Regions from separate parts of the Alteromonas sp. KS69 genome, predicted to be linked through region 3. Evidence: predicted binding sites of a transcription regulator. Region 3 holds the regulator's gene; each other region holds the start of a gene.

Region 1 (5,110 bases), on a different contig from region 3:
TCAGCTTCTTTCGACTCATCAGGGTTAATCAAGCGACGTAGCATGGGTCTTATCACAAAGATGATAAGCACGATAATAACCAAACCACCAATGACTAGCTTGAGTATAGGCAAAAATGCGGGCTGTTCCCATATTGGCGCATCTTCAATAACACCATCATCCATACGAGTGAACGGAACACTCACCACTTCTAGCGAGTCGCCACGAGTCACATCAAACCCAACACCACCTTGTAGTAAACGGCGAATGTTTAATAACGCTTCTTGATTGCGAGGCTCTGCCGAGGTAGTACCATCTTCACCAGCAACTTGAAGATAGTCTACCGCCACCGATACACTTAACCTACGGATTACGCCACTTTGTTTTTTGGTATGACTAATGGTGGTGTCTAGTTCGTAGTTACGAGTAGATACTTTCGATGTGCTTCCTGGCAAAGTAGCTTGTGCGCCTGCTTCTGGATTTTCAGGAATATTCGAGTCTAACGGTGGTTGATTGCTTAGCGCGCCGGGAATGCCCATAGCACCACCACCCACACTATTTTGTTCATTGATCATTTCGCTGCGAACAGCTGGCAAATCGGGGTTATAGCTACGCTGAGTTTGCTCTAGTGCAGTAAAGTCCATACTCACATCCGCTTGCGCGGTGTAGTTACCAATTCCCAAAACAGGAATAAGAATAGCGTCAATTTTTTCTAGGTATTCTTGTTCGCGCTGTCTTTCAATTTCATATTCTTTTCGTGCTCGAGCACTTAGCGAGTCTTGTGAACCCGAATTTAGTAATCGGCCATTGCTATCGGTCACCGTTACCGCAGATGGCTCCATGTTTTGTACCGCTGACGCCACAATATCGATAACTGAGTCAACTTCCTCTCCCGCAATCACTTTGCCGCGCTTAGCGGTAAGTACTACCGTAGCCGAGGCTTTTTTCTCTCGGCGAGCAAATACGTTCTCTTTTGGCATAGCCAACAAAACGCGTGCTTTTTGTATACTTGAGATATCTTCAATAGTGGCGGCTATTTGTTGTTCACGGGCATGTTTCAAGCGTTCCATCTCTACCCGCTGACTTACTCCGAATCCCATGTCCTGCATGATAATATCGGTACCAGCATCAGAAGAGCCGGTTAAGCCCTGACGTGTCATACCCAAGCGTATAGTTTGAAATTCGTCACTTCGAACGTATACCGTGTTTCCCTCTAAACGATATTCAATTTGATTGGCGTCCATATAATCCAAGGTTTCAATAAGCTCTTGGGTTTCCATTTTTGCTAACGGACGAAAATCAGGCTCTTGCGCCCAAATTAATATAAAAACTGCAATCGCGACACAAATAACAAGCACTACCACTAGCGCCATCTGGCGCATCATGTCAGCACTGCCTAAGGTATCCATGAATCCTGATTTATTCTCAGGCTCGTTATCGTTCCCCATGGAAGGGTCGTTAACGGTTAAATTTGTGCCTGTTGCTTCAGCCATGACTTACTCCAACTACACCGGCATGTTCATAATGGTTTTATACGCTTCAAGCACTTTATTTCGTACTTGAACTGTGGCCTCAAAGGCTATGCCTGCTTTCTCTTTTGTAAGCATAACTTCGGCAAGGCTTAGTGACTTATCACCCATTTCAAACCGCTGCTGTAAATCTTTAGATTCTAATTGCATGCCATTAACCCCATCTACCGCTTGCTTAAGCATGGTAGAGAACTCGTTGGCCGAGGGATTAATCTCGTTTGATGGTTGAAGTTCGTTTGCAGGCATACGAGTTTGCCCAATCATGCTCTGCATTTCTTGGTATAAACTATTGGCTTTAACGTCCATAACCACTCCTTCGAATGTCGGTGGGGAATTGCCGCTTAACGACAATGCGCTTTAATTACTTATGCTTAACTATAAGCAAGCGGCAAGCCAACTTTAAAAACCATCTGAAATCAATTTAAAAACAATGAGTTATGTGGTTTTTCAAGGGAATTGCCAATTTTATGACAGAGAGGGGAGAATAGCGTCAAGAAAGTGAATGGACGTAAGATTATGTAAATACGCGATGCAAAAATGCTCGGTGGCAGCGCAGAAGGTCTCGCACGTTGCCGTGACGCCCAGTCCAAGCCAGTATAAATACAAGCACAACTGCAAGTACAATACTAAAAGCACAGCAGCTAAAGCGTTAAAAATAAGGGGCTAATCGCCCCTCATTATCAAACTAGTTTGAGATGTTAGGCCGGTAATTCAATCCCGTCTTCACGCATTCTGGCTAACTTATAGCGTAAGGTTCGAGGGCTGATACCCAATTTTTCCGCCACATCTTTACGCTTACCATTACATAGAGTAAGTGTATCAAGAATGATTTGATGCTCCTGCTGGCGAAGCTCTGAGCCTAAGCGACTATTGTCTTCTGGCTCATCCTGCTTTACTTCCATCTCATCATGCACAGCCATATCAATCATTAAGTCACCAGACTCTATACTGCCGTCTTCACACAGTATAAGTGCCCGCTGAATAACGTTTTCAAGCTCTCGCACGTTACCTGGCCATGTATATTGCGCCAATTTGTTTCGTGCAGCTGCACTGAGACGTACATTGCCTAGGCCTTGCACACTTGTGTGACGATTAATAAGGTGTTCCGCTAACGGTACAATATCACCTGGACGCTCTGCGAGCGGGCGCCATGTGATAGGGAAAACATTTAGGCGGTAATATAAATCTTCTCGAAAGTTTCCAAGCTCTACCGCTTTACGTAAATCTCGGTTACTGGTTGCAATCACCCGTACATCTAATTTAATCGTTTTACGTCCACCAAGCCGCTCTACTTCACGCTCTTGAATAACACGAAGTAGCTTTGCCTGAAGTGCTAAATCCATTTCAGTAATTTCATCTAATAGCAGTGTACCACCTTGGGCTTGTTCAAACTTACCTGGGCAAGCTTGAATAGCGCCGGTAAACGCGCCTTTTTCATAACCAAACAATGTCGCTTCAAGCATATTTTCAGGAATAGCTGCGCAGTTGATTGCCACAAAAGGTGCATCTGCGCGAGAAGACTGGTCGTGTATATAGCGGGAAAGTACTTCCTTACCAGAACCACTTGGCCCAAGCACCATCACGGTCGCTTCTGACTTCGCCACTTTTCTTGATAATTCGAGTAATTTTAAACTAGAAGGGTCAGCCACGATAGGCGTGCAAGATTCGACTTTTTGTGCAGGCGCATAGCGTCCAACAAGATTAAGTAGCACTTCAGGCGCGAATGGTTTGGACAGATAATCAGTAGCCCCATCTCGCATGGCCTGCACGGCATCATCGATGGTGGCGTACGCTGTCATTAATAACACCGGAAGTTGAGGGTATTTCGCCTTAATGCTTTTTAATAATGCTAGACCACTCATTCCACCCATTTGAATGTCACTTACCACGAGGTCTATCTTGCGCCCCGCTAAGACCATTAACGCAGCTTCGGCACAGTCGGCATCTACAACATCGTAATCGCCTAGTAATAAAGTGTCGTACAACGCTTCGCGTAATCCAGCATCGTCTTCCACGATAAGAATAGTTGTTTTAGACATTTCTAATTCTCCTAGCAATTAAGCGACATTTGAGTGAGGCTTATTGTGTTGCCCGATAGCCTGAGTGTTACAAGGCAATGCAAGCGTAAAGCAAGCACCTCCTTCATTAAGATTTACCACGCTAAGCGAACCGTTATGTGCTTTAGCTACCGATTTCACCACGGCTAACCCCAGCCCTGTGCCATGGGTTTTGGTGGTAAAGAACGGCTCGAATATTTTATTGATTAGGGTATTGGGTACACCTGGTCCCTTATCATTAACGCAAAGTAGCACCCTATCTTCATGTACTACTGCATTAACTGAAACCGTGTAGCCCTTAGGCGTAACTTGACTCGCATTTTGAATAAGGTTCAGCACAGCACCTTGCAGCGCGGTGAGATTCCCAGTGATAAGTGCATCTGTTGAATCGAAGCCATTAAAAGCAATTTTTTGTGCTTGCTGCGCAGTGATGGTTTGCGCATTAGGCTCTATGGCTTCTCGCAAGCTGGCAAGCGACAAGGTATTCACAACTTGTTGCTCACCAGACTTGGCGAACAACAGCATGTCATTAACTTGGCTTTCTAACTCTTTCAGTCTGTCTGTCATCTTTCGAGCAAATTGCTCAGATGCATGCTGGGGCAAATCTTTTCGCGTTAAATTGGAGGCATAAAGCATAGCGGCGGATAAAGGCGTTCGAATCTGATGCGCAAGGGATGCCACCATTTTGCCTAATGAAGATAAACGCTGCATATGGCTGACACTGGCTTGAAGCCGACGTGTTTCCGTCAAATCTGTAATAACAATCAACTGCCCTGGCTCGTCTTCAAGTGGCGTTATAGAAAGTTTAACGCGACGACCATCTACCAATGACACTTCATGACCATCGTCTGCACGAGGATTAAATGAGCGAGCAATGATGCTACGCCATATTTGTTCTTCTAACGGCTCACCCAGCAATGCCTTAGCTAAGTCATTGGCTTGACGTACAACCCCTTTACCGTCAATAACGATGACGCCTGCCGGCATGACTTGAAGCAAGTTTTCCAAACGACTGGCTTGGCGACGAAGTGAGCTCACTTCTGCTTCACTCACATACGACGGCGTTGTAGCCTCAAGCGCATGCTCGACACTAGGCACATCATAAGATGAAGTGAATTGTTCAGAAGATGAAGTACTGCTGTCGTGTGTGCTATCAAAAATCATATGGCTCTCGTCAATTTAAAGACGGTTTGTGTATATGATTTTATATAGCAGAAGCCATGCCAGTTTTTTAGATTATATTTATCAGATAGTTACGATAAATTAAGGCAGAAGTTTAACGTCAGGTAATTGACGTTAAACTTCTTCCATACGCTGAATATCGTACTTACGCATTTTCTCAACAAGGGTAGTTCTGCGCATTCCGAGCTTATCTGCAGCGCGAGCTACGACCCACTCTTGTTGTTCTAAGGCTTGGCGAATGAGGGTGATTTCAAGCTCAGAAAGATACTCTTTTAGATTAACCCCTTCTTCTGGAAGTGAGGAGGAAATTGGCAAGCTAGACTCTTCTTGTGGTTCATCATACGGGTCTTGCGAAGCTGATTC
Region 2 (4,878 bases), on a different contig from region 3:
GTCAAAAGGTGTGCAGTTATGTTTCTGTGCGAAGGCGTTCGCTTTATCAGTTGAACGTGAATAAATCCCTGTTAGCTCTGCATTAGGTATAGCGTTAATAGCCTGAGCATGAAAATCCGCAATCATGCCAGCGCCGACAATGCCAAATCGATACATTCCTTGTTCCTTTTTTAAACAGTTTGCGAAAAGTATAGGGAAAGTTAGCGCTGTAGACTAGCTTTTAAATAAGGAGGGAATAAAGGGAGTAGGAATAAAGGGAGCAGGAATAAAGAGAGCAGAGTACATTAATTCCTAAATTCACACTGATCTCATTCTGTTACCTCATTATGAAAACAAAACTTTTCCAGCGGGCTTAAAAGTCGGTATGTTATTGCGGGTATTCGTTGTAGCCGAGGAAGCTAAATGCAAGAAGCCACCAAATCTGAACCATCGTTAACGGAAGGCGCTATTGTCGGCCACATGGTGCGGCTTGCTATCCCGGCATCAACGGGCATGATCTTCAATACACTGTATAACCTGACCGATATTTGGTTTGCGGGCTACTTGTCAGATAATGCACTTGCCGGTTTATCTATCGCGTCCAGCGTTTTCTTTCTACTGCTGTCTATTGGTATTGGCATTCAAACTGGGGCTTCTGCAATGATTGCGCCGGGGGCGGGTAGGGGAGAAACCCACGAAGTGAAAGGCTGGCTAGATAACGTAAGCGGCCTTGCCATCGCCTTTAGTGCGGTGTCGTGTGTAATAGGATTTTTTGCGGCGCGTCCGTTGGTGGTTTTACTTGGTGCTGAACCTCATATCGAGCCCCTTGCGATGGAATATTTATGGGTAACGTTAGCAGGCTCGGTAGGTTTCACCTTATCTTTCGGGGCGGCCGGCGCGTTAATGGCACTAGGCGATACCAAATCTAACCGAAATGCACTCATGATTGGTTTCTTTGCCAATTTTGGCCTTAACCCCTTTTTTACTTTCGCACTCGACTTAGGGGTAAGCGGTATAGCGCTAGCTACCGTAGTGATTAAGTTTGCCACCGCGTTTTACCTGTTCCGCGTACTGATGAAGCGTTTAAACATATCGGTAATGCCCACTTTTGATAAAGAGCGTTGGCAAAAGCTACTTAAACAAATTGTGCCCGCTAGCTTCAATATGCTCACCATTATTTTAGGTGGTTTTATTACTGTGGCACTTATCGGTCAATTTGGTAGCGAGCATGTGGCCGGGTATACCGTTGGGCTGCGCCTAGAGCAGGTGTTGTTACTTCCAGCGTTAGGGTTAAATAGCGCGGTAATGGCCATAGCTGGCCAGAATATGGGCGTAAACAAATACGACCGTGTGGCTGAAACGTACCGCAAGGGGTTACTAATCGGTTTCTTTATGGCGGTAGTGTCTATTCCCATTATGTATTTTCTATCGCCGCTGGCAATGAGCCTTTTTACTAACGACAGTGCCATTAAAAATACAGGAATAACGTACCTTAGAATTGATACATTAGCTTTTTATGCGTACGTGGTTTTGTTTCAAAGTGTGGCTATATTGCAGGCAATGCAAAAGCCTATGTTTCCCATGTATTTAGGTATTGCCCGTCAACTTGTTGTGCCCGCCTCAATAAACTATGTGCTGATTGTAGTGTGGGGCTACCCCATGGTGTCTATGTTCTACACCATTGTTACTGTCGTTATTTTAAGCGCCATCATTGCTTTCTTTTATACCAGAAGAGAGATATACAGGGTTAAATTATGAATTGGCTTGTATTCAATCTTGCAGATTTATTTAACAGATGTGTTATGGGAACAGGTCGCAAAAATTAACCAACGTTTCGAAACCTCTTATAAGTGCTTACACTTTTAAGAGGTATCAATTTGGCAGTGTTATTTCGACTGGCGTTTGTCTAGTACATATTGAACGGCCATTCTAGCAACGCCTGCTCCAATGCCTGATACTACAGCCCAGGTTACGGCCTCTTTAAGGTCTGTATTTTCACTTTCTTTGTCTTTCGGGGCGGGGTCGTTAGTTACTTTTTCCCACGACTTTTGAAGCGTTTTTCTCGCTAGAATTCCTGCAGATGCAGCGGCAAGACCGATACCTACGTTCGTAATGCGTTGTTTGTTGCTCATAATGATCTCCATTGATGAAGCGTAAATTAAAAAAAACAGCCATTAATCAAATGACTAATGGCTGTTTATTACAGACTCTCGCAAAGTCTTAAAACCAATTTTTTACTTCGGCTTTCGTTTAACTTTTGCCTTTAACCATATTCATAACAACTGAAATGATCAGTAGGATAACGAAAACACCGAATATAATTTTGGCGATACCCGCTGCAGAACCAGCAATTCCACCAAATCCTAAAACTGCTGCAACTAATGCAACTACTAAAAATATTAAAGCCCAACGTAACATAATGTATCCCTTCAGTTTGTGAGTTAATGTGAGTTAGTTATGGAGTTGCAAACCACAGGCCTACTTTGCCAGATTGTTTTAAATTGTTGCTCAAAATAGCGTCATAATGCGGCTTGTAGCCCGATTTTATCGACAAAAAGAAGTGCGTTTTTTGCGCCGTAATATATGTAACGACTAGAGAGGATGACTATTTTACCGAATAAAACTGTAAATATTTCTCGAATAAAGGGCGCTATTTCCTTAGGTAGCTACTGTCTTGCTTTCTGTCACCTAATATCAAATGGTTTGCATACTCTCTCAAATTATTACAAACGGATGTCTTAAGGCGATGTAGCGTTTACAGCGAAATACGTTAATTCGCGAAGTATGTTGTAGTATTTGTTTATCTGTGACTATATTAAAAAGCTACTACACAGGGACAAAGGTTAAGCCAAGTAGTATTGGCCCATATACAAGGCTATCTACAAGGAAAGAAAATGAAAAAGATCATTTTTTGTGCGTTCATGTTGGGCGTGCTTTTTAACTTACCCGGTTGCGTTACCCAAACAAAGCAAACATCCCAAAAAGCTTCCGATTTATCTAACCCACAAACATTGCCGCCAACGCTTATCTCCCGAGAAGTTTTATTCGGCAATCCAAGCCGCTATCAAGGGCGCGTCAGTCCAGATGGCAACAGCATGAGTTTTAGAGCGCCAGTAGATGGTGTCATGAATATTTGGGTTGGCAAAATTGGTGATTTCGACAGCGCGACCCCCGTTACGCAAGATTCAGGACGCGGTATTCCTCTTCACTTTTGGTCATTAGACAGTCGATATGTATTTTTCACCCAAGATAAAAATGGGGATGAAAATTGGCATTTGTACCGAATAGATTTAGACAGCGGTGACATAAAGGACTTAACTCCTTATGCAGGTGTGCAAGCTAGCCAGATGGATCAGAACGCGGCATTTCCAGGCATAGTTGTTGTTGGTATGAATGACCGTGATGCAAAATGGCACGACGTGTATAAGGTAGACGTCGCCACTGGGCAGCGCAGCTTAATTATTCAAAACGACGGTTTTTCTTATTTCGTGCTTGATAATAAGTTAAATGCGCGTGTCGCGGTAAAGACGGCAGAAGATGGGGCAAGCCATGTTTTTATTAAATCCGTTGATGAATGGAATCCTTGGTTTGAAGTTCCCTTCGCAGATTCATCATCTTTTAATATTCTCGGTTTCGATCAACAGAATGAAGGAATATATATGATAGATACGCGGGAGCGAAACACTGCGGCCCTCGTATACCTACCAGTAGGAGACACAACGCCTACTTCCATTGCTAGTAGTGATAAAGTAGATGTAACAAATGTACTTTTTCATCCCCGTACCCATAAGCCACTAGCTTATGCACTAAACTATATTAGGCCTGAATGGCACGCCATAGATGATGCTCTCATTGACCCCATTCAACAGCTGAACAGCCAATTAAGTGGCGGCTCACAAGTTTTAGCGCAAACAATTGATAGTTCTCTTTGGACTGTATTTACTGATCAAAGTAATCAATCACCTATTTATAAAGTATTTGATACTACAACCGGTGAATTATCGGACTTATTTATTACTCAGCCAGAAATTAATAACCTACCTCTTTCTGTTATGCATGGCGTGGTGATTCCATCACGAGATAATCTAGATTTAGTGAGTTATTTGTCTATACCCTTGGAGGCAGATCCTAACCAAGACGGCAAAGCAGAGCGCGCTTCCCCATTGGTTTTATTGGTACATGGCGGCCCTTGGGGGAGGGACGAATTTGGCTTTAACCCTTTAGCGCAATGGTTAACAAATCGAGGGTACAGCGTGTTACAAGTTAACTTTCGCGCTTCAACAGGCTTTGGTAAAGCGTTTTTAAACGCAGGAAATAAAGAATGGGCGGGTGCCATGCACAATGACCTAATTGATGCGAAAGAATGGGCAATAGAGCAAGGTATTACATCGAATGACCAAGTCGCCATTATGGGAGGAAGTTACGGCGGCTACGCTACGCTAACCGGGCTCACTGTTACCCCAGAAGCATTCCAATGTGGCGTTGATATTGTTGGGCCGTCAAACTTAATCACCTTGCTCGACTCTATACCTCCTTACTGGGAAAGCTTTCGTCAGGTGTTTTATCATGCGATAGGCGATCCAAATACTGAGGAAGGGTTAGCTCTGCTTAAAGCGCGTTCGCCTATCACTCATGTGGACAAGATAGAAAAGCCTTTACTCATTGGACAAGGAGCGAATGATCCTAGAGTAAAACAAGCGGAGTCTGACCAAATCGTGGAAGCGATGAAAAAGCGTAATATTCCTGTAACGTATGTGCTTTACCCCGATGAAGGACATGGTTTTAGCAAGCCTGAAAATAACCTTTCATTTTATGCCGTTGCTGAAGCTTTTCTAGGCACGTGTTTAGGGGGGCGAATAGAACCGATAGGTGATGATTTCAGTGGCTCTAGCATAGAGG
Region 3 (5,110 bases):
ACAAGCTACACGGAATTCAAGGTGCTAGCGTATGAAGGTATTAGGTTTTGACCGATTAGGCTTAAGTATTTCGGTGTTATTTATATTGGCATCCGCCCTGTATATTCCTATTTGGATGGACGAAGATCCTGCTCAGCAATCTGATCAAGGGCCGGACGCATTAAAGCCTGCATATAAAGCCAAAAACCTAACGACCACCTTATATAATCAAGAAGGACAGCTAAATCACAAAGTATTTGCAGCGTCGATGGAACATTACGACCAATTGGGCTTTGTTTTATTCCAAAAGCCCAGATATACATTGTATACCGACGATGCACAGTCACCGTGGGAAGTTACCGCGACAGAAGGCACTTTGTATAATAACGAATTGATACAGCTAGAAAATAATGTCGTTATTGAAAACCAAAGTGTCGATGACTTTGTAAGAACAATACGCACAGCGTTTATAGAGATAAACCTGTACACTAAGCAAATGACATCTGATCAGCCCGTGGAAATACGTGGCTTACAATATGTGATTAACAGCAATGGGTTTAACGCTAATTTGCGTACCCAGGAATACGAGTTAATAGACCATGTACAAACCATTTATTCGCCTAGCCACTAAAGCATTAGCGACCAGCCTCGCTGTTAGCCTATTCGCTACTGTGGCTATAGCGGCTGAAAGCGACTTTAACAAACCGATTAAAGTTGACTCGAAATCGCAATTCGTTGACGGTAAAAACAAAACCTCATTGTTTAAAGATGATGTGCGGATTACTCAAGGTTCTTTGGTGATAAATGCCGATGAAGTTGAAGTGATTGCCAGCGAAGGTGATGGACGAGAGATATTCGTGGCTCGCGGCAAACCAGCCAGCTATTCGCAAAAACTTGAAGACGGTGCTCCTGTCACAGCGAAGGCCAATGAAATTCGCTATGAAGTAGTAAATCGAACTATTTCTTTACAAGGAAATGCTGAGCTACAGCAAGACACCAGTAAAGTACAAGGCGACAAGATTACCTTCGACATGGTCACTGAACAATTACTTGCAACAGGCGGCGAAGACGGCGAAGGTGGCAGAGTCACTACCGTATTTACCCCTGAGGCAATACGTAAAGCGTCATCGAATAACGAAGACGATAAGGCGGACGACAATTAATCATGGCAACGTTGAGCGCACAGAGCCTTGCAAAGGCGTATAAAGCACGTCAAGTGGTTCGCGATGTAAGCTTATCAGTATCGACGGGGCAAATCGTTGGATTACTCGGCCCGAATGGTGCCGGTAAAACGACTACCTTCTACATGATTGTTGGCTTAGTTCCTCTAGATAAGGGCAAAATCAGTATTGATGACAGCGAATTAACCCACGAGCCCATGCACGAACGTGCTCGCCGCGGTATTGGGTATTTGCCGCAAGAAGCCTCTATTTTTAGAAAATTGACGGTGTTTGAGAACATCATGGCTATCTTGCAAACCCGTAAAGGGTTAAGTTCATCAGAACAAGAACAAGAAGCCGATGCGCTACTTGATGAATTTAATATCAACCATATACGTAATAGTACGGGTATGAGTTTATCCGGTGGTGAACGCCGCCGAGTAGAAATCGCACGAGCATTAGCAGCCGATCCGCAATTTATTTTGCTTGATGAGCCATTTGCTGGTGTTGATCCTATATCGGTTAATGATATAAAGAAGATCATTCAACATCTTCGTGACAGAGGAATTGGAATCCTCATCACCGATCACAACGTAAGAGAAACACTGGATGTGTGTGAGAAAGCGTATATTGTGAGCCAAGGCGAACTCATCGCGCAAGGGACGGCAGAACAAGTTTTAAGTAATCAGAAAGTAAGGGATGTATACCTAGGAGAACAATTCAGGCTATAGTTACTGTAACCGAATTGTCATTTTCAGTTTTAAGCACGGGTATATTCACAACAAGAGTTTAAAAATAAGACGTAGATGAAACCATCTTTACAGCTAAAGTTCAGTCAACAACTTACCATGACACCGCAGTTGCAGCAGGCAATCAAGCTGCTGCAGTTGTCTACGCTCGACCTGCAACAAGAGATTCAGGAAGCACTTGACTCAAACCCTCTTTTAGAAGTTGAAGAAGGCGGTGATGACCACCCTGTTGAGAAAAACAACATGGACGGCGACGACCCTTCTGTAGAAGCTGCTCCTACTGCTTCTAGCGATTCATTAGAAGCTGGTGACGCGCTTGAAAAGAACGATCTTCCCGACGAGTTGCCAATCGACAGCACATGGGATGAGTATTACTCGGCCTCTTCTGCCCCCGCTCCTGGCCCATCGAATAATGATGACGACCAATTGTTTCAGGGTGAAACCACCGACAATATTCAAGACCATTTGCTTTGGCAGATGCGCTTAACCCCGTTTTCAGATACAGACCGCGCCATTGCTACCGCCATTATCGACTCAATTGATGAATCTGGTTACCTTAACGTACCCATTGAACAGATTTTAGAATCGGTAAACTCTGACGATGTTGAAGAGTTGGTAGAAATGGACGAAGTTGAATGTGTACTAAAACGTATTCAAATGTTCGACCCTATTGGTTCAGGTTCACGTACACCGCAAGAATGTTTGCTCGTGCAGCTTCGCCAGTTCTCAGACGATACGCCATGGCTTACCGAAGCCAGACAGCTTATTAATGAGTACTCAGACCTGCTGAGCAGCAAAGATTACCGTACGTTAATGCGCAAGAGTCGTTTGAAAGAAGATCAACTTCGTGAAGCCATGCGCTTATTGCAAACGTTGAATCCTCGTCCTGGCAGTGCATTAATTACTAAAGAACCCGAATACGTTATTCCTGATGTTTCGGTAAACAAAAAGAATGGCCGTTGGGTAGTAGAACTTAATCCCGACAGCTTGCCAAAATTAAGCGTAAATCAACAATACGCTGCCATGAGCCGACGCTCTAAAAACAGCAGCGATTCGCAATTTATTCGCTCGCATATGCAAGAAGCCAAGTGGTTTATAAAAAGCCTTGAGTCAAGAAACGACACCTTGATGAAAGTAGCAAACTGTATTGTGCAGCAACAAATGGGCTTTTTCGAGCACGGCCCAGAAATGATGAAACCAATGGTGCTAAATGATGTCGCAGAAATGGTAGATATGCATGAATCCACCATTTCACGAGTCACCACGCAAAAGTATATGCATACCCCTCGTGGCATTTTCGAGTTGAAATATTTCTTCTCTAGCCATGTAGCAACGGAATCTGGTGGTGAGTGTTCATCTACCGCTATTCGCGCACTAATTAAAAAGCTTGTGGCAGCGGAAACGCCCAGCAAGCCATTAAGCGATAGCAAGATTGCTCAATTGTTGGCCGAACAAGGCATTAAAGTAGCCCGGCGAACAATAGCAAAATACCGGGAATCGTTATCGATTCCGCCGTCAAACCAACGCAAAAGCCTTATTTAAAGGCCTTGATAATTTAAGGAAGACGAAATATGCAAATCAACCTTACCGGTCATCATGTCGAAATTACTGATTCTTTGCGTAGCTATGTCGATACTAAGTTCAGCAAACTAGAGCGTCACTTTGATCACATATCTAATGTGCATGTCATCCTGAACGTCGAAAAACTCAATCAAAAAGCCGAAGCCACCATGCACCTTAGCGGCGCAGAAGTGTTTGCTTCATCTCATAATACAGACATGTATGCGGCGATAGACAGCATGATCGACAAACTCGACAGGCAAGTTATCAAGCATAAGGAAAAGCTGAAAAAGCACTAAATATTAGTATGGAAATTCAAGCCATAGTAAGTTTGGACCGCACCGAGTGTGCGGTTCAATGTAACAGTAAAAAACGTATTCTAGAGATTATTAGCGACATTGCTGCTAAAAATAATCCCGACATCGATCAGGCTAGTGTATTAAATAGTCTACTAACCCGTGAACGAATGGGGAGTACGGGTATTGGCAATGGTATTGCTCTGCCCCACGGTCGATTACCGGGCTTAGAACACGTTATCGCCATTATTGTAACCAGCAACCCTGCCATCGATTTTGATGCGCTTGACGATCAGCCCGTAGATATATTCTTTGCCCTATTAGTGCCAGAAGAGAAAACAGAAGGTCACTTACAAACACTCGCTACCGTGGCGGGTAAGCTAAGTGATAAAGAAACGGTGAAAGCCATTAGGCGGGCCTCCACCAGTGATGACATCATTACGGCTTTAAGCTAAAAAAGCACTGCACCATATTTTAAAAGGGAGAAATGCAGGTGAAACTGATTATTATCAGTGGTCGATCCGGTTCAGGAAAATCAGTTGCGCTACGTGCCCTTGAAGATTTAGGTTACTATTGCGTAGATAATATTCCGGTTAACCTTCTCCCTACTCTGACCCATACCGTGGTTGATGAATATGACCAAGTTGCGGTAAGTATCGATGTAAGAAACCTACCCAAAAATCCAGCGGACTTGGTAGAGATCTTAGATTACCTACCCTCATCGTGGTCTATGACCATTGTGTACATCGACGCGAGTGACGATGTACTGGTGAAGCGTTTCAGCGAAACCCGCCGATTACATCCGCTAGCTAAGCTCAACAAATCTTTATCTGAATCGATAAAAGCCGAATCAGACTTACTTGCGCCTATTGTTGAGCGCGCCGATTTGTATATTGATACGGATAAACTCACTATTCATCAACTCGCAGAGCTTATTCGCGAGCGAATTCTAGGCAAGAAAAGCTCTCGCCTAGTATTGGTGTTTGAATCGTTTGGCTTTAAGCACGGTATCCCCAAAGACGCCGACTATGTATTTGACGCCCGCTTTCTCCCCAACCCGCATTGGGAACCCGATTTAAAACACTTAACTGGCTTAGATGCCCCCGTAGAAGTATTTTTAGGTTCCCAGCCTGTTGTAACCAAATTTATTTGGCAAATTCAGAACCTAATCACTACATGGCTGCCACACTTAGAACGCAATAACCGTAGTTATGTCACCATTGCGATTGGTTGTACCGGCGGTCAGCACCGCTCAGTATTTATTGCTCAATCGTTAGCGAAAACCTTTGGCGAAATGCATCCCGATGTACAAATTCGCCACCGCGAGTTAAATCAGTAATGACAATCGAAAAAACACTTACCATAG

Evidence for each region. The regulator sigma-54, encoded in region 3, starts transcription at its own class of promoters, with help from an activator protein. The targets are predictions, from matches to a motif close to GTTGGCACGNNNNTNGNNT.
Region 1: a site for sigma-54 is predicted at 1,888-1,906, ahead of fliE (flagellar hook-basal body complex protein FliE). Genes of this name have one in related genera too.
Region 2: a site for sigma-54 is predicted at 2,443-2,461, ahead of C7Y69_RS20930 (DUF1328 domain-containing protein). Genes of this name have one in related genera too.

What each region holds. Positions count from the first base shown of each region.
Region 1 covers NZ_PYHU01000005.1:356,209-361,318, forward strand. Annotated here, with positions in the region: gene fliF (flagellar basal-body MS-ring/collar protein FliF) at 1-1,472, opposite strand, end outside; gene fliE (flagellar hook-basal body complex protein FliE) at 1,485-1,814, opposite strand; gene C7Y69_RS04935 (sigma-54-dependent transcriptional regulator) at 2,207-3,547, opposite strand; gene C7Y69_RS04940 (sensor histidine kinase) at 3,566-4,729, opposite strand; gene C7Y69_RS04945 (sigma-54 dependent transcriptional regulator) at 4,862-5,110, opposite strand, start outside.
Region 2 covers NZ_PYHU01000058.1:128-5,005, reverse strand. Annotated here, with positions in the region: gene C7Y69_RS20945 (Gfo/Idh/MocA family protein) at 1-156, opposite strand, end outside; gene C7Y69_RS20940 (MATE family efflux transporter) at 403-1,737, shown strand; gene C7Y69_RS20935 (DUF4235 domain-containing protein) at 1,866-2,111, opposite strand; gene C7Y69_RS20930 (DUF1328 domain-containing protein) at 2,230-2,397, opposite strand; gene C7Y69_RS20925 (S9 family peptidase) at 2,874-4,878, shown strand, end outside.
Region 3 covers NZ_PYHU01000010.1:166,316-171,425, reverse strand. Annotated here, with positions in the region: gene kdsC (3-deoxy-manno-octulosonate-8-phosphatase KdsC) at 1-35, shown strand, start outside; gene lptC (LPS export ABC transporter periplasmic protein LptC) at 32-610, shown strand; gene lptA (lipopolysaccharide transport periplasmic protein LptA) at 579-1,142, shown strand; gene lptB (LPS export ABC transporter ATP-binding protein) at 1,145-1,870, shown strand; gene C7Y69_RS09220 (RNA polymerase factor sigma-54) at 1,946-3,430, shown strand; gene hpf (ribosome hibernation promoting factor) at 3,460-3,747, shown strand; gene ptsN (PTS IIA-like nitrogen regulatory protein PtsN) at 3,756-4,199, shown strand; gene rapZ (RNase adapter RapZ) at 4,238-5,083, shown strand; gene C7Y69_RS09200 (HPr family phosphocarrier protein) at 5,083-5,110, shown strand, end outside.